DNA from 2 places in the Streptomyces sp. NBC_01275 genome. Region 2 is predicted to be linked to the other one. Evidence: riboswitches for the same ligand, from Rfam matches in the RefSeq annotation. Region 2 holds a riboswitch; the other holds the start of a gene.

Region 1 (14,306 bases), 2.0 Mb from region 2:
TCTCCATCCCCGTCGAGGCCGACTTCGTCTCCCAGCTCGCCGACGCGGGCAAGGTACGAGGCGTGCAGTACGGCATGCCGTTCGCCTCCTCCACCCGGCTGCTGTTCTACAACAAGACCCTCTTCGCCAAGGCGGGCCTCACCCCGCCCACCACCTGGGCCGAACTCGCCGAGGACGCCCAGGCGCTCAAGGCACAGGGCGTGAAGTACCCGTACGCGCTGCCCCTCGGGCCCGAGGAGGCGCAGGCCGAGACCATGCAGTGGCTGCTCAGCGGCGGGGGCGGCTACGCCCAGACCGCCGGCGGCTACGACCTCGACTCCACCGAGAACGTCGACACCTTCGACTGGCTGAAGAACGACCTGGTCGGCAAGGGGCTGACCGGGCCGGTCGCGCCGGGCAAGCTCAACCGGGCCGACGCGTTCACCGCGTTCACCGCCGGTGACGTCGGCATGCTCAACGGCCACCCCTCGCTGATGAAGGCGGCCGAGAAGAAGGGCGTCAAGTTCGGCATGGTCCCGATGCCCGGCGTCAACGGGCCCGCCAAGGTCTCCATGGGCGTGGCCGACTGGATGACGGCCTTCAAGCAGAACGGCCACGCCGACGAGATCGGCGACTTCCTCGACTTCGTCTACAGCGAGGACAACGTCGTCGACTTCTCCCGCGAGTACGACCTGCTGCCCGTCACCAACTCCGCCTCCCAGGCGATGACCGGGACCAAGGAGGACGCCGACCTCCAGCCGTTCCTGGACCAGCTCACGCTCTCCCAGCTGCCCCCCGTCGGGCGTACCTCCTGGGCCGGGGTCAGCGCGGCGATCAAGAAGCGGATCGGTCAGGCCGTGACCGCGGACGGCAGCCCCGCCGAGGTCCTGGACCAGCTGCAGACGACGGCCACGGCGCTGGCGAACTCCTCCGGGGAGTGAGCCGCTGTCGGTGGGCGGGGATACCGTGCCGGGCATGGAGGAAGAGCTTGAGCTTGCGGCCAGGGAGCGGGGCATCCTGGCCTTGGAGCGGCGCGGGTTCCCCGGCCCCGGTGCGAAGGAACGGGCGATCCGGGAGGAGCTGGACCTGTCCCCGGTCCGCTACTACCAGCTCCTCAACGCCCTCCTGGACGATGCGCGTGCGCTGGCCCATGACCCGGTGACGGTGAACCGACTTCGTCGCGTACGGGACGCTCGGCGGGGTGAGCGCTGAGTCGTGCCGGTGGGCAGGGGGCGCCGTCCCTGGGGGCTGCCGCCCCCCAGACCCCCGCTTCGGCCCCGAAAGGGCCTCGTCCTCAAACTCCCCCAGAGGGGGCACCCCCACGGGCTGAGATGTCCGGACCGGCGTCCATAGGTGCCGCGGGCTGGATTGGCTATCGTCGCCGTATGGGCACCCAAGAGACACCCTCCACGGACCCCGTATCCCCCACCCTCCCCGTCCCCACCACCTCCGCCGGACGTGAAGCGCTCGCCGCCATCCTCGCCCGGCCCGGCCGCGCCCTCGTCGCCCTCGACTTCGACGGGACCCTCGCGCCGATCGTCGAGAACCCCGAGGACGCTCGCGCCCACCCCGGCGCCCGGCCCGCGCTCGCCGCGCTCGCGCCGAAGGTCGCCGCCGTGGCCGTCGTCACAGGCCGGCCGGCCGAGGTCGCCGTGCGCAACGGCGGGTTCGCCGGGGTCGCGGGGCTGGAGCGTCTCTCCGTTCTCGGCCACTACGGCGCCGAACGCTGGGACGCCCGCACCGGCGCCCTCACCGCCCCCGCCCCCCACCCCGGCGTCGCCGCCGTCCGCGCCGAGCTGCCGGCGGTCCTGGAGGCGGCCCAGGGAGGTCCGGGCGTCTGGGTCGAGGAGAAGGGCGGCCGGGCCGTCGCCGTCCACACCCGGCGCGCCGACGACCCCCAGGCCGCCTTCGACGCCCTGCGCGCCCCCCTCACCGACCTCGCCGCCCGGCACGGACTGATCGTCGAGCCGGGCCGCATGGTCCTGGAGCTGCGCCCGCCGGGCATCGACAAAGGCGTGGCCCTCCTCGACCACGTCCGCGAGGTCGGCGCCGAGTCCGTCCTCTACGCCGGCGACGACCTCGGGGACCTCCCCGCCTTCGCCGCCGTCGAGAAACTCCGCGCCGACGGCGTGCCCGGCCTGCTGGTGTGCAGCGGCAGCACGGAGGTCGGCGAGGTGGCCCAGCGGGCGGACCTGGTCGTCGACGGGCCGGCCGGGGTCGTGGAGCTGCTGCGGGCCCTCGCGGATCAGCTCGGCTGATCCGGCTGGATCGGCTCGATCTCCCGTAGCGCTGTCAGCTGGTTCAGGAACCACTGGGCCGGAGGCAGCGCGGTCGCGGCCGCCGCCAGCTTCTCGGTGCGCTCGGCCCGCTCCTCCGGCTTCATGGTGAGACCCTCGTGCAGGGCGCGGGCGGTCTCCATGACGTCGTACGGGTTGACCACGAGGGAGTCCTCCTTCAGCTCCCAGTACGCGCCCGCCTCCCGGGACAGCACCAGTGCGCAGCCCTCGTCGGAGACGACCGGGATCTCCTTGGCGACGAGGTTCATGCCGTCGCGGATGGGGTTGACCAGGGCCACGTCCGCCAGGCGGTAGGCGGCCAGGGAGCGGGCGAAGTCGTCCTTCAGGTGCAGGAGGACCGGGGTCCAGCCGGGGGTGCCGTAGCTCTCGTTGATCTCGTCGGCCACCCGCTGCACCTCCGCCATGTAGTCGCGGTAGACGGCCAGGTCCTGGCGGGACGGGTACGCGAACGCCACGTGGACGACGCGTTCGCGCCACTCCGGGTGGTCGTCGAGCAGCTGCCGGTAGGCCAGCAGGCCGCGCACGATGTTCTTGGACAGCTCGGTGCGGTCGACGCGGACGATGGTCTTGCGGCCCTCGCCGCCGATCTCCTCCCGGAGGGACGCCATCCGCTCCTCGACGTCCGGGCGGTGCGACCGTTCGCGCAGGAAGTCGGCGTCCGCGCCGAGACCGTGCACGCCGAGCCAGGTGCGATGGCCGGGCCCGTTCCAGTTCGGGACGTACTGGAACGACTCGGGCACTCCCGAGAGGGCCATCCGCGGAGACGCGTCCAGGTCCGTGGCCTCGACGCACGCGGAGAAGGCGCCCAGCCACCGATGGGTCAGGAACCCCAGCCGGTCCGCGCCCAGCATGCCCAGGATCAGCTGCTTGCGGATGTCCTCGGGCAGCAGGCCGAAGTAGTCCGGGGGCGCCCACGGCGTGTGCGAGAAGTGGCCGATGCGCAGGTCGGGGCGGAGTGCGCGGAGCATCCCGGGGACCAGACACAGGTGGTAGTCCTGCACCAGCACCGCCGCGCCCTGCCCCGCCTCCTCGGCCAGCGCCTCGGCGAACGCGCGGTTGTACGTCTCGTACGACGCCCACTGGCGGCGGAACTCCGCGTCGAAGACCGGCTCCAGCGGGGTCTGGTAGAGCAGATGGTGGACGAACCACAGGACCGAGTTCGCGATGCCGTTGTACGCGTCGGCGTGCACGTCGGCCGGGATGGGCAGCATCCGCACGCCCTCCTCGCCGACCCCGCGCCGGACCGCCTCCCGGTCGCCGTCGGACAGCGCCGCGCACACCCACAGGGCGCCCGCGTCCGGGCCGATCGCCGAGAGCCCGGAGACCAGCCCGCCGCCGCCGCGTTTGGCGCGCAGCGAGCCGTCCGGACTGTCCGGGTTCACCTCGTACGAGACCGGGCCGCGGTTGGACGCGACCAGGACCTGAGCACCACTGCCGGTGAAAGCCATACGCCTCAACCTAGCCAGGTACGGAAACGCTCAAACGTACGGTCGCCCTGCGTGAACGGGCCGTATCGGGCCGTATTCAGCCGTGAACGGCCCGCTCAGCAGCGTTGCGCAACCGCTGACGCGACTTACGCGACCTTGCGCGTGGCGTACTCCGCGATCTCCGCCATCGGCGGCCGCTCCTCCGTGTCCACCGAGTAGGTGCGCGGCTCGAAGCCGTCCGCGCTCCGCTCGAACTGGGTGAGGGACGGGCGGATCAGATGGCCGCGGGCCAGCCGGAGCTGGGCGGTGCGGTAGATGGCGGCCGCCATCCGGCCCAGGGCCTGGCCGTCCTGGTGACGGTGCTTGCGCACGCCGACGTCGACCTGGGCGAGGGCGTCCAGGCCCACCAGGTGCAGGGCGTCGACCAGCATGCCCAGCTCCACGCCGTACCCGACGGGGAAGGGCAGCTGCTCCAGCAGGCTGCGGCGGGCCGCGTACTCGCCGCCCAGCGGCTGCACGAACCCGGCCAGCTGCGGCCAGTGCATGTTGAGGAGGGGGCGGGCCATCAGCTCCGTGACCCGGCCGCCCTGGCCCGCGGCGCCGCCCAGGGGCCGGTCGTACATGCCCTTGACGAGGTCCACGCCCGGGTCGGTGAGCAGCGGGCCGACGATGCCCGAGACGAAGTCGGAGGAGAACTCCCTCAGGTCGGCGTCGATGAAGCAGACGACGTCCCCGGTCGTGACGAGCAGGGAGCGCCACAGGACCTCGCCCTTGCCGGGCACGGCCGGGATCCGCGGGAGGATCTCGTCGCGGTGGACGACACGTGCGCCGGCCGCGGCGGCGACCTGGGCCGTGCGGTCGGTGGAGCCCGAGTCGACGACGACGATCTCGTCGACGAGCGGGACCTGTTGCATGAGGTCGTGACGGATCACGGCGACGATGTCACCGACCGTCTCCTCCTCGTTCAGCGCGGGCAGGACGACGGACACCGACTGGCCCGTGGCACGCTTGGCGGCCATGATCCGGTGGAGCGGGCGGTCGGTCACGGACCAGGAGCGGGTGGCCAGCCAGCGCTCAGTTTCTTGCAGCACGATCAGCGGCTCCTCACTGTCGTGATCACACCGGGTGCACGGCAGGTGACCGTGTGATCCATCTCGCGGTTCGGACGACTATCTCAACTGTCCTGGCCTTCGGTTACAGTCTTGAACAACGCGGATGACCATCGCATGTCCGAGGTCGCTGTCGTTTACAACTTCATACCGCTCATCCAGAGGGGCAGAGGGATACGGCCCGATGAAGCCCCGGCAACCCTCCAGCCGGTCTTGCCGCATTTCATGCGCGCGAGGCTCCCGGCTCGGGAAGGTGCCAAATCCGTCTCACGGCGAGATGCGTCGTGAGGAAGATGAGGAGAAAGGGCCTCGCCTCCATGGCTGCGCAGACTGTTGCAAGCACCACCGAATCCCCCGCGACCCCCTCGGTCGACCTCGGCCCCGCCGCCGCCCTCTCCTGCCGCGAGTGCGGTCACCGCGTGCCCCTCGGCCCGGTCTTCGCCTGCGAGGAGTGTTTCGGCCCGCTTGAGATCGCCTACGACTTCTCCTCCTACGACACCGAGGAGCTCCGCAAGCGCATCGAGGCGGGCCCCGCGAACATCTGGCGCTACGCGCCCCTCCTGCCCGTCCCGGCAGACGTGGCGGACAAGCCGAACATCAACCCGGGCTGGACCAAGCTCGTCCAGGCCGACAACCTGGCCCGCGAGCTGGGCGTCGACGCCGGCAAGCTTTTCGTCAAGGACGACTCCGGCAACCCGACGCACTCCTTCAAGGACCGCGTCGTCGCCCAGGCCATCGAGGCCGCCCGCGCCTTCGGCTTCACCACCCTCTCCTGCTCCTCCACCGGCAACCTGGCCGGCGCCGTCGGCGCGGCCGCCGCCCGGGCCGGCTTCCGCTCCTGCGTGTTCATCCCGCACGACCTGGAGCAGGGCAAGATCGTCATGGCCGCGATCTACGGCGGCGAGCTCGTCGGCATCGAGGGCAACTACGACGACGTCAACCGCTTCTGCTCCGAGCTCATCGGCGACCCGGCGGGCGAGGGCTGGGGCTTCGTCAACGTCAACCTGCGGCCGTACTACGCGGAGGGCTCCAAGACCCTGGCGTACGAGATCTGCGAGCAGCTGGGGTGGCAGCTCCCCGACCAGCTCGTGGTGCCCATCGCCTCCGGCTCGCAGCTCACGAAGATCGACAAGGGGCTCCAGGAGCTGATCAAGCTCGGGCTCGTCGAGGACCGGCCGTACAAGATCTTCGGCGCGCAGGCGGAAGGCTGCTCGCCGGTGTCCGTCGCCTACAAGGCGGGCCATGACGTCGTACGTCCGCAGAAGCCGAACACCATCGCCAAGTCGCTGGCGATCGGCAATCCGGCGGACGGGCCGTACGTGCTCGACATCGCCCGGCGGACGGGCGGGGCGGTGGAGGACGTGAACGACGAGCAGGTCGTCGACGCGATTCGGCTGCTCGCCCGGACCGAGGGGATCTTCGCGGAGACCGCCGGCGGGGTGACCGTGGGTGTGACGCGCAAGCTGATCGAGAACGGTCTTCTCGACCCGACCAAGACGACCGTCGTCCTGAACACCGGCGACGGCCTGAAGACCCTGGACGCGGTGGCCGGCACCGGCCTGACCGCGACCATCCGCCCGAACCTCGACTCCTTCCGAGAGGCTGGCCTCGCGTCATGAGCGTCAACGTCCGCATCCCCACCATCCTGCGCACCTACACCGGCGGCAAGGCCGAGGTCACGGCCGAGGGCGCGACTCTCGGCGAGGTCATCGCCGACCTGGAGAAGAGTCACACCGGCATCGCCGCGCGCGTTCTCGACGACCAGGGCAAGCTGCGCCGGTTCGTCAACGTGTACGTCAACGACGACGACGTCCGCTTCGAGCAGGGCCTGGAGACGGCGACCCCGGACGGCGCGGGCGTCTCGATCATCCCGGCGGTCGCGGGCGGCTGACCTCCGGTCAGTACCCACGAGTAGTAACCGTCGGTAACAGTGATTACCGAGAGTTCACCGAATTGCCCCCTCCGTAAGAGAAGCGGAGGGGGCAATTCAGTGTGGTTGAGCGCGGTACAGTTGGGGAACCCGGTCCAGATCCCCGGAACCGGAGCCTTTGATTTCTGCCTTACGCCCGACAAGAAGTAGCCAAAGTGTGTGCCTCTTGCGTGGCATTTGTGGCTTTTGCGGGGCCTGACTTGCCCCGAATTCAGGCGAATTCTCGCCACATTCCGGACCCAGTGCGTCCAGAATTCTCGTCCGATTGACCTGTTGCAGAGGGCAGTTGGACAGATACATTCGGCCGCGGTCGACGCGTTCCGGCGCACGCCCCCAATCAGCTGGGGGGTGAGGTCTGACCCGGATCCGCGAAGTGTGGATCTGTGCAAGGGCCAGTAATAGGGGAGTTAGGCATGGCTCAGGGCACCGTCAAATGGTTCAACGCGGAGAAGGGGTACGGCTTCATCGCGGTCGACGGTGGTGCGGATGTTTTCGTCCACTACAGCGCGATCCAGATGGACGGATACCGCACCCTGGAAGAGGGTCAGCGGGTCGATTTTGAGATCTCGCAGGGCCAAAAGGGGCCGCAGGCGGACATGGTCCGTCTCGCGACCGGCTGAAGCACGCGCCGACTGCAGCGACGTTCTTCTGTACAACTTAGTACATCAGCACATCAGTACATATGCGAAAGCATAGCGAAGGGCTCGCGCCTCCTGGGGGGTGCGGGTCCTTCGGCATGTCCGGGGGCCTTCCGGGGGCTGTCGGGAGTCCTCCGAAGGGGCTGTCGGGAGCCCTCCGAGGGTCGCCGAGAGTCCTCCGGGCGCCGCCGCGAGTCCTCCCGAGACATGCCGGCGGCCCTCGGGAGACCTGCCCGGAGGCCCGTGTTCACCTGCGGATCAAGGTGAGGCGCTTGCACTCGGCATGGGCGAGTGCTAATCATTGGCGTTAGCACTCTGAAGGTGAGAGTGACAAAGAAGGACCGGGTCGGTGAGGCCCGCAGGCCAGGTGGGGCAAGGAACCACGGGGCAGGCGAGCCGTCCGTCGCGGGCGCGGGCGCGGTCCGAAGGAATCACCCCCAGTCCTGGAGGGACCACTTCACATGGCCAAGATCATCGCGTTCGACGAGGAGGCGCGGCGCGGCCTCGAGCGCGGCATGAACCAGCTCGCGGACGCCGTGAAGGTGACGCTCGGCCCCAAGGGCCGCAACGTCGTCCTCGAGAAGAAGTGGGGCGCCCCCACGATCACCAACGATGGTGTCTCCATCGCCAAGGAGATCGAACTCGAGGACCCGTACGAGAAGATCGGCGCCGAGCTGGTCAAGGAAGTCGCCAAGAAGACGGACGACGTCGCCGGCGACGGTACGACCACCGCGACCGTCCTGGCGCAGGCGCTGGTCCGCGAGGGCCTGCGCAACGTAGCCGCCGGCGCCAACCCGATGGCCCTCAAGCGCGGCATCGAGAAGGCCGTCGAGGCCGTCTCCGGCGCCCTGCTCGAGCAGGCCAAGGATGTCGAGACCAAGGAGCAGATCGCCTCCACGGCCTCCATCTCCGCCGCCGACACCCAGATCGGCGAGCTCATCGCCGAGGCGATGGACAAGGTCGGCAAGGAAGGCGTCATCACGGTCGAGGAGTCGCAGACCTTCGGTCTGGAGCTCGAGCTCACCGAGGGCATGCGCTTCGACAAGGGCTACATCTCGGCGTACTTCGCCACCGACATGGAGCGTATGGAGGCCGTCCTCGACGACCCGTACATCCTGATCGCGAACTCCAAGATCGCGAACGTCAAGGACCTGCTCCCGCTCCTGGAGAAGGTCATGCAGTCGGGCAAGCCGCTGCTGATCATCGCCGAGGACGTCGAGGGCGAGGCCCTGTCGACCCTGGTCGTCAACAAGATCCGCGGCACCTTCAAGTCCGTCGCGGTCAAGGCCCCGGGCTTCGGCGACCGCCGCAAGGCGATGCTGAACGACATCGCCATCCTCACCGGTGGCGAGGTCATCTCCGAGGAGGTCGGTCTCAAGCTCGAGAACACCTCCCTGGACCTGCTGGGCAAGGCCCGCAAGGTCGTCATCACCAAGGACGAGACGACCATCGTCGACGGCTCCGGCTCCTCGGACCAGGTCGCCGGCCGGGTCAACCAGATCCGCGCCGAGATCGAGAACAGCGACTCGGACTACGACCGCGAGAAGCTGCAGGAGCGCCTGGCGAAGCTCGCCGGCGGTGTCGCGGTCATCAAGGCCGGCGCCGCCACCGAGGTGGAGCTCAAGGAGCGCAAGCACCGCATCGAGGACGCCGTTCGCAACGCGAAGGCGGCCGTCGAGGAGGGCATCGTCGCCGGTGGCGGCGTGGCCCTGCTGCAGGCCTCCTCGGTCTTCGAGAAGCTGGAGCTGACGGGTGACGAGGCGACCGGCGCCAACGCCGTGAAGCTCGCCCTGGAGGCCCCGCTCAAGCAGATCGCCGTCAACGGCGGTCTCGAGGGCGGCGTCATCGTCGAGAAGGTGCGCAACCTGCCCGTCGGCCACGGCCTGAACGCCGCGACCGGCGAGTACGTCGACATGATCGCCGAAGGCATCATCGACCCGGCGAAGGTCACGCGCTCTGCCCTGCAGAACGCCGCGTCCATCGCCGCGCTGTTCCTCACCACCGAGGCCGTCATCGCCGACAAGCCGGAGAAGTCCGCGGCCCCGGCCGGCGGCGGCATGCCGGGCGGTGACATGGACTTCTGATCGACCTCTGGTTGATCTGCGTCCTTACCGAGGGCGGTACCTCCTGCTGCGGCAGGCGGTACCGCCCTCGGGTGTTTCAGTCGGCGTGGTTCTTGAGCGCCTCGGGGCGTGGGCGTGTCCCGGATCACAGGGGGTTGCGGTGGGGTGGCGGAATGTCGGTGGCAGGTGGAGTGGTTGGCCTTCAGGGGCGGTCGATGCGTGTGCACATACCGTGTGGAACGTGTGACCGTCCGCCGTTCGCCGCCCGAAGACTGCTCGACGTCTGACCGACCTCTCCGAGGAGCCCCCTGTCGTGACTGCCACCCCCTCCGCGGCCCCCTCCGCGTCTCCCGCCGCCTCCCGTGCCGCCGAGATCCTCTCCCGGCCGGTGTCGATCAACGGCCTGACCGTGCCGAACCGCATAGCGATGGCGCCCATGACGCGCATGTTCTCCCCGGGCGGCGTGCCCGGCGAGGACGTGGTGTCGTACTACGCCCGCCGTGCCGCCGCGGGCGTCGGTCTGATCGTGACCGAGGGGACGTACGTCGGGCACGACTCCGCCGGGCAGAGCGACCGCGTCCCGCGCTTCCACGGTGAGGAGCAGCTCGCGGGCTGGGCGAAGGTCGCCGACGCCGTGCACGCGGCGGGCGGCACGATCGTGCCGCAGCTGTGGCACATCGGCATGGTGCGGCAGCAGGGCGAGCCGCCGTTCGCGGACGCCCCCGCCGTCGGCCCCTCCGGTGTGCGCACCGACGGCACCGAGGGCGCAGGCAAGGCCATGACGCAGCGCGACCTGGACGACGTCATCGGCGCGTTCGCCGAGGCCGCGGCCGCCGCCGAGCGCATCGGCTTCGACGGCGTCGAGCTCCACGGCGCGCACGGCTACCTCATCGACCAGTTCCTGTGGGAGGGCACCAACCGCCGCACGGACGCCTACGGCGGCGACCTGGTCGCCCGGACGAAGTTCGCGGCGGAGGTCGTCGCCGCCGTCCGGGAGACCGTCTCCCCCGAGTTCCCCGTCATCTTCCGCTACTCCCAGTGGAAGCAGGACGCCTACCGCGCCCGCCTCGCCGAGACCCCGCAGGAGCTGGAGGCCATCCTCGCCCCGCTCGCCGCGGCCGGCGTCGACGCCTTCCACGCCTCCACCCGCCGCTACTGGGTCCCGGAGTTCGACGACTCCGACCTCAACCTGGCCGGCTGGACGAAGAAGCTGACCGGCAAGACCGCCCTCACCGTCGGCTCGGTCGGCCTCGACGGCGACTTCCTCAAGGGCTTCCAGGGCGAGGGCGCCCCGGTCAAGGGCATCGACGACCTCCTCGACCGGCTGGAGCGCGACGAGTTCGACCTCGTCGCCGTCGGCCGCGCCCTGCTCCAGGACCCGCAGTGGGCGGCGAAGGTCCTCGACGGCCGCCTCGACGAGCTGGCGCCCTACGACGCGGCGGCCCTCCAGACCCTCAGCTGAGAACGAGGGTTCAAAGCTCCAACTGCTGTGTAGTGTCCGGGAGATGAGGATTCTCCATCTCTCGGACACCCATATCGAGCGGGTCGACTCCCCGGGCTCCCGCGGCGCCGACGCGACCGGCTCCCTGCGTCTGATCCTCGCCGAACTCCGCCATCAGCGGGACGTGGACGCGGTCGTCGTCACCGGCGACCTCGCCGACGACGGCTCGGCGGAGGCGTACGCGACCGTACGGGAGCTGGTCGGCGACTTCGCGCGCGCGATGGACGCGCCGGTCTTCTACACCACCGGCAACCACGACGAGCGGTCCGCCTTCGCGAAGGTGCTGGGCAGCGGGCATCTGGGGGTCGACGGCACGGACCGGGCGCAGGCCCCCGACAGCGTGCGGGCCGCGGTGAGCACGGTCGGCGGATGGCGGTTCGTCACCCTGGACTCACTGGTGCCGGGGAAGGTGTACGGCCGCCTCGGCGCGGCCCAGCTGGACTGGCTGGGCCAGGTGTTGAGCACCCCGGCCGAGCACGGCGGCACCGTCCTCGCCTTCCACCACCCCCCGATCCACCTCGACCTCTCGACGACCCAGCCGGTCTTCGGGCTGCGCGACGCCGACGCCCTGGCGGAGGTGATCCGGGGCAGCGACGTCCGGGTCGTCCTGACCGGGCACTTCCACCTCCAGCTGTGCGGGTTCCTGGCCTCGACGCCGGTGTGGGTGACGCCCGGGGTCGTCAACCGCATCGACCTGACCACCGCGCCCGGGACCGAGCGGGCCGTGCGCGGGGCGTCGGCGTCGCTGGTGGAGCTGGGCGGCGCGACCGGCCCGATGTTCCACACCTTCCACGCACGCGACCCTCGGGCCCACGAGACGGTGTACGAACTGGACGAGGAGCGGACCCGGCAGGTCGTGGCCCGCCACGCCGATCTCGACTGAACATTTGTACGGGCGGTACGGGCGGTACGGGCGGTACGGGCACTCCGGGCTTGCTGGGCGGTCCGGGCGCTCCGGGACGCACGGGCTCTACAGGTTCCCCAGCGGCTCGATGTCGACCTTCACCGGGGTGCCCCAGATCCGCAGCACCTCGTAGTCGGTGAACTCGTGCACCAGCCGGTAGGCCATGGCGGGCCGGGAGCCGCGGCGCAGGGCGTTGATGTAGAGCTCGGTCTCGCGGCGGTCCCGCCTCGGGGTGCCGCACAGCTGCCACTCCTGCCCGTTCCACAGCTCGGGCAGCCAGCGCTGCTGGGGCTGCGGGCGTTCGGCGCGGGCGCCGTAGCGGGAGGGGGCGGGGGAGGTGTGCGCCGCCTGTGCGGCGGGGCCGTTGAACTCGTCGCGCCGGGCCGCGCGCCGCCGTGTCTCGCACAGCAGGCACAGGTCGGGAGCGCTCTCGTCGACGGGCCCGTTCGGATGCTCGGCGCACCGGGTGGTGGGGGCGGCGCCGGTCACTCCCTCGTCCACCAGCTCCAGGGCCCGCCGTAGGTCGGCCTTGACCTCGTGCAGCCGGGCGTCCGGGGTGTCGGAGGTGAGAGCCTCGCCGTGCTCGCCCAGGAGGCGGAGGGCGCGGCCCAGGGCGGTGAGCTGGGCGTGGTTCATGAGCCCCAAGGATAGAAGAACGGGTATCAGTTGCGGCCAACTTGCGCGTCGCCGAATGAGTTCATTGTTAACAATTTTGGTGACGATTCGCTCCGTTCGGTGGCGCAATGACGGGGTGGCCGCCCTGGCCGGTTCCCCTCCCGTCACTGGAGACACAAAGGAGACCTTCAGAAACGGTTGCTCCACTGGCGTCCGACCGAGCCGCCCAGAGGAGAGACGGAAGTGAAGCGAGTGAAGCGCAGAACTGTGGTCATGGGACTCACCGCGGCGGGAGCCGCCCCCGCCCTGGGGTTCGCCACGCAGGCCGCCGCCACCCCGCAGGCCGCCGCCGGGACGTCGCAGGCCGCCGCGAAAGCCGCCGCGGACTCCTCCCTGGTCTTCGACCCCGCCGCCTACACCGAGCAGACCGTCAGCGTCACGGACACCGCCGGCGCCGCCCACAGCGTGACCTACCGCTTCTACAAGGTCGCCAGCTATGTGGCCAACCCGGTGGACACGGCGTACCAGTCCCTGAACGTCAGCGTCCCGGTGTCCGTCGACGGCACGGCGGTCGACGCGACGAACGCACCCATCCTCTTCGCCAACCAGGTCGGCGGCTACATGCCGTCCTCCGTCGCGAACGCCACCGGCATCGGCGGCGCGATGGGCCCCGCCGGCACGCTCAGCCGCCAGCAGCTCGCCCTCGCCGCCGGGTACGTCGTCGTCGAGCCCGGCGCGCGCGGTCGTAGCCTCGTCGACGCGAGCGGTACCTACTACGGGGTCGCGCCCGCCGCCATCGTCGACCTCAAGGCGGCGGTGCGGTACCTGAAGTTCAACAAGGGCCGCGTCCCCGGCGACACCGAGCGGATCGTCACCTCCGGCGTCAGCGCCGGCGGCGCCCTCTCCGCACTGCTCGGCGCCTCCGGCGACAGCCCGCTGTACGACTCCTACCTCGCGGAGATCGGCGCGGCCGACGCCTCCGACGCGATCTTCGCCAGCGGCGACTGGTGCCCGATCACCGACCTGGAGCACGCCGACGCGGCCTACGAGTGGAACTGGGGCGCCAACGCACTCGCCTCCGGCGCGGCGGTCGACGCGACTGTCTCCGGCGAGCTGAAGGCCCAGTACACGGACTACATCGCGTCCCTCAAGCTGCGCGCCAGGGGCTACGGCGCCCTCAGCGTGCGCAACCTGGACACGTACATCCTGGAGACCTTCATCCAGCCGTCGGCCACCAAGTACCTGGCTGCCCTGTCGGACACCGCCCGCGCGACCTACCTCGCCGCGAACCCCTTCATCACCTGGTCCGCCGGCCAGGCCGCCTTCACCTGGGCCGACTTCCTCGCCCACGTCGGCGCCCGCAAGAAGAACGCCCCGTCCTTCGACGCGTTCGACCTGTCCACCGGCGAGAACAACCTCTACGGCGCCGGCGCCACCAAAGCCCGCCACTTCACGCTCTACGCCCTGCGCCACGAGGCCGGGGCCAGCGCGCGCCTGGACGCCGACATCCCGGCCAAGCTCCATCTGATGAACCCGATGTACCACCTCGTCGACAAGGTCAACCCGCACCGCGCGAAGCACTGGTGGATCCGCGTCGGCACCAAGGACAGCGACACCTCCCTCTCGGTCGTCGCCAACCTCGCCACCCGCCTGACCAACCTCGGCGACGACGTCGACACGTCGTACTACTGGGACGCCGGCCACGGCGCCGACCTCGACCCCGGCGACTTCATCACCTGGATCGGCAAGGTGACGGGCTACCAGAAGGCCCGCAAGTAGCTCAAGCAGCTCCATTTGTTCAAGTAACCCAAGCAGCTCAAGCAGCTTTCCTCACGCGGTCGGT
Region 2 (14,306 bases):
AGTGCCAGGATCAGCGTGTCCTGCCCCTTGCGGGGGACCAGCCGCGAGACGCAGACGACCACCGGCCGGTCCGTCAGCCCGAGCCGCGCCCGCACCTCGTCGCCGCCCGAACCGGGGTGGAAGGTCTTCTCGTCGACGCCCGGCGGCAGCTGCACCATCCGCGCGGCCGCCTGGGCGCTCAGCGCGGTCGCGATCCGCGAGCGGGTGTACTCCCCGAGGTAGGTGATCGTGTCCGTGGCCTCGCCGATCCGGCCGAGCAGCTGCCGGGCGGCGGGCAGCTGCGCCCATCCGGCCTCGTGCCCGTGGGTCGTCGCCACCAGCCGCTCGGCCCCGGCCCTGCGCAGCGCGGGGGCCATCAGCCCCAGCGGCGCGGCGGCCCCGAACCACACCGACGTGCACCCGTGCTCCCGCAACAGCCCCACGGCCCGCCGGGTCGCCCCGGGCGTCGGCAGCAGCATGGTCGTGGAGTCCCGTACGACGGTGAAGGGCTGCTCGGCGTCGAAGGCGGCCGTCGCCTCGGCGCCCTCGCGGCCGCGCTTCCAGGTGGAGGCGTAGACGACGAGCCGGTCGGGGTCGAGCCGCAGCGCCATGTTGTGCAGGAACGCCTGGATGCCGCCCGGGCGGGGCGGGAAGTCGTTCGTCACGATCAGGGTCTTGTGCATCGTCTCGCGCATCGCAGCAGACCTTATCCAAATGATCCCGGCGCATCTCAAACGCATCTCACAGCCGCCCCAGGCCGCGCCTCACAGCCCCGCGGGGGATCATGTGCCCACGGGCCTCCGACAAGCGGACGGAACGGACAGAGCGGTCGTACCGGACAGACGACGGACGGGGACGCGGATGGAGACCACGGACGCGAGACGGCCCCTGACCTGGCTCCTGGCGACCTGGGGCCTGACCCGGCTCGCGCTGCTGCTGTTCGTCTTCAAGGTCCTCGTCTTCCCCGGCCCGGACGTCACCACCGACGTGTCCGTCATCTACCAGGGCTGGTACGACGTCCTGCGCGCCGGAACGTTCCCGCAGACCGACGTCACCTGGCAGTACCCGCCCGCCGCCGCCCTCGCGATCCTCTCCCCCGGCCTGCTGCCGTTCCTGGACTACGCGTCGGCCTTCTTCGTCCTGGCCTTCCTCGCCGATCTGGCCGTCCTCATGCTCCTGCTCAACACCGGCCTGCGCCCCGGCCGCTCCCCGCGGGGCGCCTGGCTGTGGACGGCGGGCGTCCCCCTGCTCGGCCCGACCGTCTACGCGCGCTACGACGTGATGGTCACGGCGGTCGCGGTGGCCGCCCTGGTCGCGGGCGTCCGGCGCCCCCGGCTGATGGGGGTGCTGACCGGCTTCGCGGCGCTGCTGAAGGTGTGGCCGGCGCTGCTGCTGGCGGGCGCGGTGCGACGCCGGGCGTGGGGGGCGGCGGCGGTGACCGTCGCGGCGCTGTCGGCGGTGTTCGCCCTCGCCATGCCCGGCGCGTTCGCCTTCCTCGCCTTCCAGCGCGACCGGGGCACCGAGGTGGAGTCGCTGGGGGCCCTCGTCTTCCATGTGGCCCGGCAGTTCGGCTGGCGGGGCGAGGTGCTGCTCAACTACGGCTCGGTGGAGTTCCTCGGCCCGTACGTGGGCGTGGTGAGCGATGTGGCCCTCGGTCTGGGCGCCATGGCGTTCGGCTGGCTGCTGCTGTGGCGGCTGAGGGCGAAGCGGTTCGCGCCGTGGACGCTCGCGGACGCGGCCTTCACGGCCGTCCTGCTGTTCACCGTGACCAGCCGGGTGATCAGCCCCCAGTACCTGGTGTGGCTGGTCGGGCTCGCGGCGGTGTGCCTGTGCTTCCGCGCCAGTCCCATGACGGCCCCCGCCCTCCTGGTGCTGGCCGCGTCGTTCGTGACGGTGCTGGAGTTCCCGGTGTGGTTCGCGGACGTCGTCGCGAGCGACGCCCTCGGCGTCACCCTCCTGCTGCTGCGCAACGGCCTGCTGGTGGCCGCCGCGCTCCTGGCGGCCGTACGGCTGCGGCGCTCGACGGGCCCGCGACCCGAGCACCGGTCCCCGGACCCCGCCCCCGGTCAGGCGGCCCGCACCAGCGAGACCGCCGGCTCCTCCTCCTGACGCCACGCCCGGCGCCGCAGCACCGCCCCCACGGCCGCACACTGCACCGCCATCGCGAGCGCCAGCGCCAGGCACACCCCGGGAAGCCCGAGCCCGGACAGCGCGTAGGCCAGCGGCAGCTGGACGGCCGTGCCGAGCACGGTCACCCGGAGCAGCACCGGCGCGCCCCCGCTGCCCTCGAAGACCCCGCCGAGCGCGATGAACCCGGCCATCAGCAGCAGATAGGGCCCGACGCACCGCAGGAACAGCACGCCCTCGTGGGCCACGGCGGGCCCGGCGCCGAAGGCCGCCATGATCCAGGGGGCCGTGCCGGCCAGCAGCAGAACGGCGACCACGCCCACACTCCCGGAGACGGCCACGGCCTGCCGCCCGATCGCCCGCCGCTGGTCCCTGCCCTCGCCCCGGGTGTGCGCGGTGTGGATGGAGGCCGCCTGACGCACGGCGTAGAAGGCCATGGTCGCCACGTACATGACCTTGTAGGCGATCGCGTACGCGGCCACCGCCGTCACGCCGAGCCGCGCCACCACCGCGACCAGCCCGAGCGTTCCGGCCTGGCGGACGGTGAAGTCGACGGACATCGGCAGCCCGGTGCGCAGGGTCCGGCGCAGGGCGACGCCCCTGGAGACGCCGGCCGGGACCCGGGCGGCCGTCCGCAGCAGGGCGTTGCGGCGCAGCGCGACCAGCCCGACCGCCAGGGCAGCGCAGCGGCACAGCACGGTGGAGGCGGCGGCGCCCCGGACGCCGTAGAGATGGATGAAGAGGGGGTCCGCGACCAGGATCAGGCCGTTGGCGAGGAGGGCCAGGCGCAGCGGGGTCTTCGTGTCGCCGGCGCCCTTGAGGAGGCCGTCGACGAGGTTCTGGACGAAGAACACGGCCGTGCCCGGCATCGAGATCGCGAAGTAGGCGACGGCGAGCGGCAGCGCAGGGCCGCCGTCCCCGCCGAGGACGAGCCGGGACAGCGGCGCGCGCAGCAGGAACCCGCCCACGGCGACCAGCGGTGTGACGACCGCGCACAGCGCCCAGCCGCCGCGTACGGCTGCCCGTACGGCCGCCGGATCCCGGGCGCCTCTGGCGTGCGCGACCAGCACGGTCGTCCCGGAGGCGAAGACCAGGGCGACGCCGAGCAGCACGTTCTCGGCGTTGGTGGCGACCGCGACGGCGGCGACCGCGGGGCCGCCGAGCCGGGAGACCCAGACGGTGTTGATGATCCCGGCGGCGACGGAGGCCAGGAGCGAGAAGTAGACGGGGTGGGCGAGCGATATGAGCTGTCGGCGATGAGCGTTCACCACGGAACTCCCTCGATCGGGCGCACCTCGATGAGATGCGCCTCGCTATACCTCGTTTAGACATACCTCGTTTAGAGGTAGCTCGATTAGAGGTACCATGGGGTCCGCCGCGTCCGCAAGGAGAAGCACGAAGGGGACACATGCTGGAGCTGTCGATCCTGGGTTTCCTGGCCGAAGAGCCGTTGCACGGCTATGAGTTGAAGGAGCGGATCAAGGCGCTCAGCGGCCATGTCCGCCCGGTCAGCGACGGCGCGCTCTACCCGGCGATCACCCGTCTGGTCGCCGCGGGCAAGCTCGACCAGCACACGGAGGAAGGGACGAGCGCGGCCCCCCGCCGGGTCCTGTCCCTGACCGAGACCGGCCGCGAGGACCTCTTGGAGCGGCTCCGCCGGCCCAAGCAGGCCGAGATCACCGACCAGGTCCGCTTCAACACGGTCCTGGCGTTCCTACGGCAGCTGCCCGACCGACAGCAGCAGGCGGCCGTGCTGCGCCGCCGGCTGGACTTCCTCCAGACGCCGGCGAGCTTCTTCTACGCCGACGGCAGACCCATGGGCGTGGAGGAGACGGAGGACCTGTTCCGGCAGGGCATGCTGCGGGTCGCGCGGGCGACGGGCCGGGCGGAGCGGGCATGGCTGACGGAGGCGATCGAGCAGCTGTCCCGGCAGGACTGAGCCCCGAGGCCTGACCCCTGAGGCAGGCCTGAACCCCGAGCCCCGAGGCGGCTCAGCCGAGTTGAGCCTCGAGGTAGTCCCGCCAGTCCGCCGTGAAGTCCTCCAGGGAGACGCCCAGCACGCTCTTCGTCGCGTCCTCCACCGCCCCGGCCCGCTCCTGGTGCTCCCCGACGGCCCGGTAGAAGGCGTCCAGCTTCACCTCGCCCCACCGCTCGGCGATCAGTCGGCAGGCCAGCCAGCCGCCTTCGTACGCCCGGGCCAGCCGGTCCGCGTCCCCGGTGAAGCCGAAGTCGGCGTCGGTCGGCAGCTCCGCCGGGGCGTTCCCCTCGGCGACCGTGTGCTGGAGTTCGGGGGCGACCTCGCCCGGGGTCCGCCCGGTGCCTCGGTAGCCGACCCAGTCGGCGTACCCCTCGGACAGCCACAGCGGGGTGGCCGCATCGGTGTGGGCGCGGGTGGCGACATGGGTGGTCTCATGGGTGAGGACCACCTGCCGGCCGACCGCGCCGAGCAGGCCGTACGCGTCGGGGTTGACGATGACCCGGTCCGCCGGGGCCCTGGCCGGTCCGCCGCTCTCGCCGGTGGTGACCGCGGCGATCCCGCGGTAGGCGGAGGCGGGCGAGCCCAGCAGTCCCGCCATGCCGTCCAACGACTTCGGCACCAGGACGACGACGTGCCCGGCCCAGTCGGTGCCCCAGGCCGCCGACACCGCCGGCACCGCGTCGTCGGCCAGCTCCGCGAAGGACCGCAGCCGTGCGCGCGACTGTCCGACCCCCAGGACGAGGCTGTGCGCGCCTCGCACGGCCGTCACCGTGCCCTGGTCCCACAACTGCTGGCCGGCCTTGGGCGCGGGCTTCTCGGAGGCCACGGACCAGCTCCCGGCGGCGCCGGCGGCCCGGGTCAGCCGTAGGACGCGGTCCGCGGTCACCGGCGCCTTGTCGTAGCCCTCGACGCGATAGCTCAGCTCGGCGTCGGCGGTGGCGGAGTCGCCGTCCCGGTGCACGGCGGTCACCCGGTAGGACCAGGCGGCCAGGGGCACGGCCGCCGGCTCGGCGTATCCGGCCGACGTGCCGGTGGCCGCGTACCCGCGCGCGTCCCGGCCGAGGAAGGCGGCGGCCCGCCGGTCCAGCACCCGCTGCACGTCGGCCCGCGTGGTGTCGGCCGCGGGCCGTGCGCCGCACGCCGTCAGGGACAGGCACAGCACGCAGACGAGCAGCAGACAGAGCCCCCCGACCCCGGATCCGCGCGCCCGCCTTCGACCAGCCATCGTCGACGATCGTACGGCGGCGGCCCGGCGCGGGCTCCGGTCAGGGCCTGGACACCGAGGACACCGGCATCATCCCGACCGGGTCGTAGCGCACCGGCGCGCCCGGGTAGGGGGCGTGGATGACCTGGCCGTTGCCGACGTACATGCCGACATGGCTGGCGTCGGAGCGGTAGGTGACGATGTCGCCGGGCTGGGCCTGGGAGAGCGGGACCCGCCGCCCGGTGTGCGCCTGCGCCTGCGAGGTGCGCGGCAGGGAGACCCCGGCCTGCGCGTACGACCACTGCATCAGGCCCGAACAGTCGAACCCGGTGGGGCCGTTGGCGCCCCACACGTACGGCCTGCCGAGCGCGGAGCGGGCGGCGGCGAGGGCGGCGGCCGCACGGCCCGAGGCGGGGACGCCGCCTGCCGGGTCGGGCATCTCGGAGCGGCCGGAGCGCGAGGCGCGGTCATAGGCGTCGCGCTCGGCGGACGGCAGGGAGTCGAGCAGGCGCCGGGCCTTGGCGAGCTTCTGCTCGACCGTCCGCTTGTGGCTCACGACCGCCTTGCGGCTCTGCTCCAGAGCGGCGAGCTTGCCGGCGGCCTCGGCGCGTTCCTGGGCGAGATCGCGCATCACGCTCTGGAGCTCCCTCAGTTCGCCGGCCTGGTGGGCGGTGATCCGATCGAGGACGGACGCCTTGTCGAGGTAGTCGGCCGGGTCGTCGGAGAACAGCAGCGCCAGCGAGGGGTCGAGGCCCCCGGAGCGGTACTGGGCGCCGGCCAGCGAACCGAGCTGCTCGCGCAGGCCGTTGATGCGCTCCTGCTGCCGGGCGATGTGGTCCTGCGCGTCGCCGACCTGCTCGCGCAGGGTGTCGGCGCGCTCGTCGGCCCGGTTGTAGGCCTCGGTGGCCTGCTCGGCCTCCTCGTAGAGCCGGTCCACCTCGGCCCGGGTGTCGTCGTGCGGCGCGGCCGTGGCCGGTACGGCGGACAGGGCGCCGAGTGCGGCGGCCGCGGCGGACAGTACGCACAGGGCGCTGCCGGCGCCCCGGTCGAACCCGGACGGTGCAAGACGGCGATGGGACCCCACGGGAAGCCGCGCTCCTTCCACTGGCGGACAGGAAACGCGGCAGACAGTAGCCCCGTGTCAGGGGGGTGACCAAAGACCTCGGCGGGCACACAAAGTGACGCCCCGCCGCTGACGCAGGTCACCGGCGGGGCGTGGGGTCACTTCTGGTTGTCGCGATTCGCCCGTTCGGGCGGCGTCGTGTCCTGATCTTGGAACGGATCCGTGGGAGTGATGGACCCGGCGTCACCGGATCCGGGCACCGGGGAGGATCAGACGCGGACGCCGAACATGAAGGGTCCGCCGATCGTGCTCATCGACTCGTAGCGGACGACCGTGCCGGTGCGCGGGGCGTGCAGGATCTGGCCGTTGCCGGCGTACAGGCCGACGTGGTGCAGGTCGTTGAAGAAGAACACCAGGTCGCCGACCTTCAGGTCGCTGGTGGAGTAGATGCGCGTGCCTATGTTGGCCTGGGACTCCGAGGTCCGCGGTATGGAGACGCCGGCCTGGGCGTAGGCCCAGGAGGTCAGGCCCGAGCAGTCGAAGGAGGACGGGCCGGAGGCGCCGTAGACGTAGGGCACGCCTATCTTGGACTGGGCGGCGGAGAAGGCGGCGGCGGCCCGGCCGGAGGCGGTGCCGGTGTCGCCGAGGTCGACCCGCTCGGTGGAGGAGCGGCTCGCGCGGTCCTGCTCGGCCGCCAGAGCCGCCTTCTCCTTCGCCGTCAGCGAGTTGAGGAGCTTCTGCGCGGCGGCGAGCTTGGTCTGGACTTCCTTCTTCTTCTTGCCCAGTTCGGTGCGGGTGGAGGCGAGGTCCTTGAGCTTGTCGGAGGCCTCGGAGCGCTCCTGCGCGAGCTCGCGCTGCTTCTCCTGGATCTTCTTCAGCGCCTCGACCTGCTGGGCGCTGAGCTGATCGGCGGTGGACGCCTTGTCCAGGTAGTCGTCCGGGTTCGACGACAGGAAGAGCTGGAGGGAGGCGTCGATGCTGCCCGTGCGGTACTGGGCGGCGGCCGCCAGGCCCATGGAGTCGCGCAGCTCGTTGAGCTCCTCCTGGCCGCGGGCGACGTTGTCCTGGATGGTGGAGATCTCCTTCTGGAGCTTCTCCTGCTTCTCCCGGGCCCCCACGTACTTCTCGGTGGCCTGCTCCGCCTCTTCGTAGAGCTTGTCGACCTTGGACTTGACCTCGTCCTTGCTGAGCTTCTCGCTCGGCGCGGCATTGGCGGCCTGCGAGCTCAGAACGACGGCAGCGGCGGCTGCGGTGGTCAGCACGGTCACGCGTGCGCGACTCGGCTGCTTCGGTCGACGGTGGGACGCCACGGAGACGGGCTCCTTCTTTTGAGTGATCACCCGTGTGGAGGTTCGATCACCAGACCTTAGTGACCTCGCCGTGATCAGTTCAAATCCCCTGGCGAAAAAAACCCGTCACGCAACGCAGTATTTATACTCAACTCACATGCAGTGATGCTCGATTGACGCTACGTTGCGTGACGATCGCGTCAATTCGGGCATTAAACCTGGATCTTGACGTTTAGAACAGTCAGGACAGTCGCTTCAGGAGTACCGCAGAAGCCACCGGTCGGGCGCCCGCCTTGGCGATGCCGTCGGCCACCTCCCGGTCGGTCGAGGCGACGATCACCGGCCGGCCCGGCGGCTCGGCCCGCACCAGCTGGCGGATCAGCTCGTCGGCGGTCACTCCGGGCTTGGAGAACAGCACCCGTACGCCGCGCGGCGGCGCGAGCAGCACCGGAGCGAGCAGTTCGGCCCCGTCGAAGACGCAGGTGACCTCGGCGCCGGTCTGCGCGGCGAGCTGCGAGAGCTGCCCGAGCAGCCGCAGCCGCTGCTTCTCCAGCGGCATCTGCGGATAGCCGGTCTTGGTGACGTTGTAGCCGTCGACGACCAGATGCGCCTGCGGAAGCGCCAGGAGTTGATCGAGAATGGCCGGATCGTTCTCCGAAAGAGCGCGCGCCGCGATGTCCTTGGGGGTCATCCGTCCCGGTTCGACCGCGTCCACGGTCTCCGCCGGCCGCACCGACACCGGCGGCAACGCCAGCTCCCGGCGCAGCCCCTGGGCCGCCTCGAGCACCGTGTCGAGCAGCAGCCGTACGCGCATGTCCTCGACGCTGCGGCCCTCGCGGGCCGCCCGCCGGGCGGCCTCCAGGGCGGCCTCCGACTCCCCGAGCCGTGCCTTCAGCCGCCGGCTCTCGCTCTCGGCGGCCGAGACCTGGATCTGACCCTCGTTGCGCACGGCCTCCATCTCGGCCTGCACCTTGCGCAGGGCCGCCTCGCCCCGCTTGACGTCGCTGAGAGCGGCGCGCAGCTTGCGGTGAAGCGATTCCGCTTCCCTCTTCGCCGAGTCCAGCTCGGCGCGCAGCCGCTCGGTCTCGGCCCGGGTCTGCTCCCGGGCCTGCCCGAGCTGTTCACGCAGGCCCTCCAGTTCGGCCCGGGTCTCCTCGTCGGCGCGCTCGGCGTCCGCCCGCTGGGCCTCCTCGCCGGCCGCGGTCACCAGCTTCACCCAGCCGACGGGGCGCAGCACATAGGCCGCGGCCGCCACGTCGAGCGGGTCCGCGGCCGGGGGCGGCGAGCCGGAGTCGAGGGCGCCGGCGAGCTCCGGCTGGGCCTCTCTGAACTTCTCGGCGATGCGCTGCCGGAACAGCGGATCGCCCTCCAGCGCGGCCGCCATCGCGTTGCCCGCGAACTTGGCCCGGCGGTTCGGCGCGAAGCGGGCGTACTGCCGCAGCTGCGCGGGCAGTTCGCCGACGGTCAGCCCGCCGAAACCGTCGGAGACGATCTGCACGACCCGGCGGCGCACGCCGTCGGGCAGCGGACGGTCGAGCACCTCAGCGGCGCCGTCGCCCGGCCCCCCGCCTGCGCTCTCCACCATCCGTCACACCCCACAATGCCTGTGCGGGGCCGCCTCCGTCAGGAGTCGGCGCCCGGCCGATCCACTAGTTCCACCTGGTCCACGGCGTTGCACCAGCGGCACCGCACCGACTCGATGGTCTCACTGACCACCTCGCGCTCCTCCACCTTCGGCTCGCCCGCGAGGTCGAGGTGGACGTACTCGACGACCTTCGACGAGCGCGTCACGTCGAACCTCGTGAGGTTGCCGCAGAGGGTGCAGCGCCACCGCGTCGCGGCGGTCGGCAGGGGAACCGTCATCGTGACTTGTCCGCTTCCTTCTAGTGTCGTGCCTTCGGTGGGGGGTCGCGCCGGAGGCTCCCCCGTCTGTGTGGCTCGTAACCCTACGGCCTGGCGGGTACTCGCCGCCCATCCGTCCACGGCGGCGAGGCGCTCTGCTCCCATGCGTCCCGTTACGTCATGCTCTGTGTTCATGATCGGCAACTGGAGCGGAACCGTCGGCAGGACGATCCGGACCCCCGCGGCGCCGGTGACGTACGGACTGATCGCCCTGTGCTGTCTGCTCTTCGTCATCGGCCCGGCCTCGGGCCTCAATCCGGCATACGGCGCCGGCGACGCGCTGCTGGCCGCGCAGCGGGCCTACTTCCGCCGCTGGGGCGTGGTCCCCGCCGAGCTCTTCGAGGGCTCCCCGCGGGCCGCCCTGACCCCCGCGACCGCGCTCTTCGTCCACGGCAGCTGGGTGCACCTGCTGGGCAACATGCTCTTCCTCTACGTCTTCGGGGCGATGACCGAGCACCGGATGGGCCGCGTCCAGTTCACGCTGTTCTACCTCGGCTGCGGCTACCTGGCCCTGCTGGGCTACGCCGCCGCCAACGCCGACTCCGGGCAGTCCCTGGTCGGGGCCTCGGGGGCGATCTCAGCGGTCCTCGGCGCGTTCCTCTACCTGTTCCCCCGGGCACGCGTGACCAGCCTCCTGCCGTTCCTGTTCTTCCTGCCGCTGCGCTTCCCCGCGTGGGTCGTGCTGCCGTTCTGGGCGGCCCTGCAGTGGGTGGCCGCGGGCCGGGCCTCCCAGGGGCCCGGGGTGGCGTATCTGGCCCACCTGGTGGGCTTCGGACTGGGCCTCGGCTACGCGTGGGCCCGCTTTCGTCCTCCCCATGCCGCGCCCTCCCGGGGGACGCCCCCCGGACCCCCGGCGGCAAGAACAGGCCCACCGGACCGCGAGTAGGGTGAGACCTCCAGCTCCGGCCCCCGAGGGAGAGAACCAGCCGTGATCACCGCGATCGTCCTCATCAAGACCAGCGTGGACCGGATCCCCGAGATCGCGGAGTCGATCGCCTCGCTGGACTCCGTGAGCGAGGTGTTCTCCGTGACCGGGACGTACGACCTGATCGCCATGGTCCGGGTCAAGCAGCACGAGGACCTCGCCGAGATCATCCCCGGGTCCATCAGCAAGATCCCGGGGGTCGAGGCGACCGACACCCACGTGGCGTTCCGCACCTACTCCCAGCACGACCTCGAGGCCGCGTTCGCCATCGGCCTCGAGTAGCCGGCCCCCGAACGGCTACACCGCCGGGACGCAGCGGCCGTCCTGCGTGCGGTACGTCCAGCGCGCGCCGTCGCTCACCAGCTCCCGCACCGCGGCGACGAAGCGGTCCACGTGCTCGTCGGGCGTTCCCGCGCCGAAGCTGACGCGGATCGCGTTCAGGGACTTCTCGCCGGGCGCCGCCTCGGGGGCTCCGCACTCGCCCTGGGTCTGGGGGTCCCCGCCCAGCAGGGTGCGCACCAGCGGGTGGGCGCAGAACAGGCCGTCGCGCACGCCGATGCCGTACTCCGCGGAGAGGGCCGCGGCGAAGTGGGAGCTGTTCCAGCCCTCGACGACGAAGGAGATCACGCCGACCCGGGGGGCGTCGTCCCCGAAGAGGGACAGGATCCTGACCTCGGGCACCCCGGCGAGGCCCGTGCGGACCTTCTCGATCAGGTGCCGCTCACGGGCGACCAGGGCCTCGAAGCCGGCCTCGGTGAGGGCCTTGCAGGCCGAGGCGATGGAGTAGGCGCCGATGACGTTCGGGGAGCCTGCCTCGTGCCGGGCGGCGGTGTCGTGCCACTCGACGTCCACTCCCCCGTCCTCGCGCCGGGTGACCTTGCGGCTGGCGCCGCCGCCCGCGAGGTAGGGCTCGGCCGCGCGCAGCCAGTCGGCGCGCCCGGCCAGGACGCCGGAGCCGAAGGGGGCGTACAGCTTGTGCCCGGAGAAGGCGATCCAGTCGACGTCCAGGTCCTGGACGGACACCGGGTGGTGCGGGGCCAGCTGGGCCGCGTCCAGCACGATCCGGGCGCCGTGGGCGTGCGCGGCCGCCGCCAGCTCCCGTACGGGCCACAGCTCGCCGGTGACGTTCGAGGCGCCGGTGACGCAGACCAGGGCCGGGCCGTAGCCCCCGTCAAGAGACACAGTGCGGGCGGCGAGGGCGCGCTCCAGGGTCTCGACGGCCTGGCGCGGGCTGCGCGGGGCGTCGAGGTAGGTGACCCGCGCGTCCTTCCACGGCAGCAGCGAGGCGTGGTGCTCGGTCTCGAAGACGAAGACCTGGCAGTCGGCGGGGAGCGCGGCGGCCAGGAGGTTGAGGGAGTCGGTGGTGGAGCGGGTGAAGACCAGCTGGTCGTCGGCCCGGCAGTCGAGGAACTCGGCGACCGTGCGGCGGGCGTTCTCGAAGAGGTCCGTGGAGAGCTGGGAGAGGTAGCCGGCGCCGCGGTGGACGCTGCCGTAGTACGGGGCGTAGGCGGCCACGTCGTCCCAGACGCGCTGGAGGGCGGGGGCGCTGGCCGCGTAGTCGAGCGCCGCGTAGGCGACCTCGCCGCCGGTGACGAGCGGCACGGTGACATCTCGTCCGAGAACGGGCAGAGGCGCACAAACGGTCTGGGCGGCGGCAGCGGTGGAGACGGACATGGGGCACTCCCGTGAGAAGCAAGGCGGAACCGCCGTACGAGCACGCGTGGCTCAAGCACGGAGGAAGGTGAAAGGGGTGTGCGGAGGCGGGGCTCTACGCCCTATCGCATTCGCTTGCTCACGGAAGGCTCCCTCGATGACCAGGACCCCTGGTGTCTTTCGAGGGGCCCGCGCTTGCCGTGGACCTCGCTGCCCACAGCCTGGTCTTCACCCGGGGCACCCCGCCACGGACGGAGGGTTGCCGGACAGTCGGCCGGGGCCTCATGACTGTCACTCATGACCTGACACAGGAACGTACGTGAAGTGATCGACGTCCCGCAACCCGTGTCCGGATCGCGGGACGCCCCTCCAGTCGTGTTACGCGTTGCTGGCCGCCGCCCAGCGCTCCAGCGCCCGCTTCGCCGCGCCCGAGTCGATCGACTCCGCCGCCCTGACCATGCCGTCCCCGAGCTGCTCGGCCAGCGTCCCGGGGCCCGGGTCGAGGGCCACGAGGGCCGCCGCCGAGTTCAGCAGCACGGCGTCCCGCACCGCACCCTGCTCGCCGTCCAGCAGCCGGCGCGCGACCGCCGCGTTGTACGCCGGGTCCGCGCCGCGCAGCGCCTCCACCGGCACCAGCTCGATGCCGACGTCCCGCGGGTCGAAGCTCTCCTCGGCGACCTTGCCGTCGCGCACCACCCACACCCGGGACGTGGCCGTGGTGGTCAGCTCGTCGAAGCCGTCGTCGCCGCGGAACACCAGGGAGGAGTTGCCGCGCTCGGCGAACACGCCGGCGATGATCGGCGCCATCCGCGGGTCGGCGACGCCCACCGCCTGGGCCTTGACCCTGGCCGGGTTGGTCAGCGGGCCGAGGGCGTTGAACACCGTACGGATGCCCAACTGGCCGCGCGCGGCGCCCGCGTGACGCAGCGCCGGGTGGAACTTGACCGCGAAGCAGAAGGTGATCCCGGCCTCCTCGGCGACCTCGGCCACCCGCTGCGGGGTCAGGTCCAGATTGACGCCGAGCTGCTCCAGGACGTCCGAGGCGCCGGACGCGGAGGACGCGGCCCGGTTGCCGTGCTTGACGACCTTCGCGCCGGTGCCGGCGACGACGATCGAGGACATCGTGGAGATGTTCACCGTCTTCGCGCCGTCGCCGCCCGTGCCGACGATGTCGACCGTCCGGCCGGGCACCTCGATCACGTTGGCGTGCTCGTACATCGCCCGGACGAGCCCGTTGATCTCCTCGACGGTCTCCCCCTTGGCCCGCAGCGCCACCACGAACCCGGCGATCTGCGCGTCGGTCGCCTCCCCGCGCATGATCTGGTCCATCGCCCAGAAGGTGGCGTCGGCGCTCTGGTCGCGGCCGTACAGCAGGGCGTTCAGCACGTCGGGCCAGGAACGGCCCGCCGCGGTGTCGCCTCCAGCGGGGGTCACAGCGCTCATGAGCTGCTCCTGGGTGTCGTACGGGACTCGGAACTCGGACGGCACTCGCGGACGAGTGCGACCCCACCCTATCCAGCCGGAAGGCACGGCAAAGGGCCCCGTCCGAAGATCGGACGGGGCCCTTCCCTGTGGCGTGGCGACGCCTCAGCGATCAGTGGTGGCCGTGGCCGCTCGTGATCTCCTTGTACTCCTCCACAGTGGGCTTCGGGATCTGCTGGTCCTCGCCGAAGTACGCGCCGCTGATCTTGGCGCGCAGCTTCTCCTTGCCCGTCACCTTGCGCTCGACGCCGTTCTCGTCGACCGTCGGGCCGATCGCGACGGGCGCGTACTGCTCGTGCGCGGTGAGGGTGTGCAGCTGCTCCTGGCTGAGGGGCTCGTGGATCTCGATGTACTCACCGTGCGGCAGCCGCTTGATGGTGCCGGTCTCACGACCGTGCAGCACCTTGTCGTGGTCACGGCGCTGCAGGCCGAGGCAGATCCGCTTGGTGACGATGTACGCGATGACCGGTCCGGCGAAGAAGAAGATCCGGACGAACCAGGTGATCGAGTTGATCGACAGGTGGAAGTGCGTGGCCCACAGGTCGTTGCCGCCGCCGACCAGCGTGATCATGTACATCGTGACCCAGGCGACGCCGAGCGCGGTGCGCGTCGGGGCGTTGCGCGGACGGTCCAGGATGTGGTGCTCGCGCTTGTCGCCGGTGATCCAGGCCTCGATGAACGGGTAGGCCGCCAGCGCGCCCAGG

Evidence for each region. A riboswitch is a leader RNA that binds a small molecule or an ion and turns the genes downstream of it on or off. The one in region 2 is predicted to bind S-adenosylmethionine.
Region 1: it holds a riboswitch for S-adenosylmethionine, as region 2 does, so the genes downstream of both, thrC (threonine synthase) here and OG562_RS10390 (aminotransferase class V-fold PLP-dependent enzyme) in region 2, are expected to answer to the same signal.

Annotation. Positions count from the first base shown of each region.
Region 1 covers NZ_JAPEOZ010000001.1:4,387,490-4,401,795, reverse strand. Annotated here, with positions in the region: gene OG562_RS19210 (ABC transporter substrate-binding protein) at 1-920, shown strand, start outside; gene OG562_RS19205 (DUF3263 domain-containing protein) at 955-1,191, shown strand; gene otsB (trehalose-phosphatase) at 1,365-2,237, shown strand; gene OG562_RS19195 (trehalose-6-phosphate synthase) at 2,225-3,724, opposite strand; gene OG562_RS19190 (glucosyl-3-phosphoglycerate synthase) at 3,850-4,794, opposite strand; SAM riboswitch class I at 4,964-5,112, shown strand; gene thrC (threonine synthase) at 5,130-6,431, shown strand; gene OG562_RS19180 (ubiquitin-like small modifier protein 1) at 6,428-6,703, shown strand; gene OG562_RS19175 (cold-shock protein) at 7,156-7,362, shown strand; gene groL (chaperonin GroEL) at 7,842-9,464, shown strand; gene OG562_RS19165 (NADH:flavin oxidoreductase) at 9,757-10,905, shown strand; gene OG562_RS19160 (metallophosphoesterase) at 10,949-11,827, shown strand; gene OG562_RS19155 (hypothetical protein) at 11,915-12,484, opposite strand; gene OG562_RS19150 (subtype B tannase) at 12,737-14,242, shown strand; gene OG562_RS19145 (PTS transporter subunit EIIC) at 14,280-14,306, opposite strand, start outside.
Region 2 covers NZ_JAPEOZ010000001.1:2,397,396-2,411,701, forward strand. Annotated here, with positions in the region: gene OG562_RS10335 (glycosyltransferase family 4 protein) at 1-662, opposite strand, end outside; gene OG562_RS10340 (glycosyltransferase family 87 protein) at 841-2,088, shown strand; gene OG562_RS10345 (MATE family efflux transporter) at 2,046-3,374, opposite strand; gene OG562_RS10350 (PadR family transcriptional regulator) at 3,515-4,045, shown strand; gene OG562_RS10355 (hypothetical protein) at 4,098-5,309, opposite strand; gene OG562_RS10360 (NlpC/P60 family protein) at 5,350-6,372, opposite strand; gene OG562_RS10365 (NlpC/P60 family protein) at 6,621-7,661, opposite strand; gene OG562_RS10370 (NYN domain-containing protein) at 7,882-9,225, opposite strand; gene OG562_RS10375 (hypothetical protein) at 9,264-9,503, opposite strand; gene OG562_RS10380 (rhomboid family intramembrane serine protease) at 9,676-10,428, shown strand; gene OG562_RS10385 (Lrp/AsnC family transcriptional regulator) at 10,471-10,749, shown strand; gene OG562_RS10390 (aminotransferase class V-fold PLP-dependent enzyme) at 10,765-12,141, opposite strand; SAM riboswitch class IV at 12,307-12,423, opposite strand; gene trpD (anthranilate phosphoribosyltransferase) at 12,499-13,563, opposite strand; gene OG562_RS10400 (cytochrome bc complex cytochrome b subunit) at 13,715-14,306, opposite strand, start outside.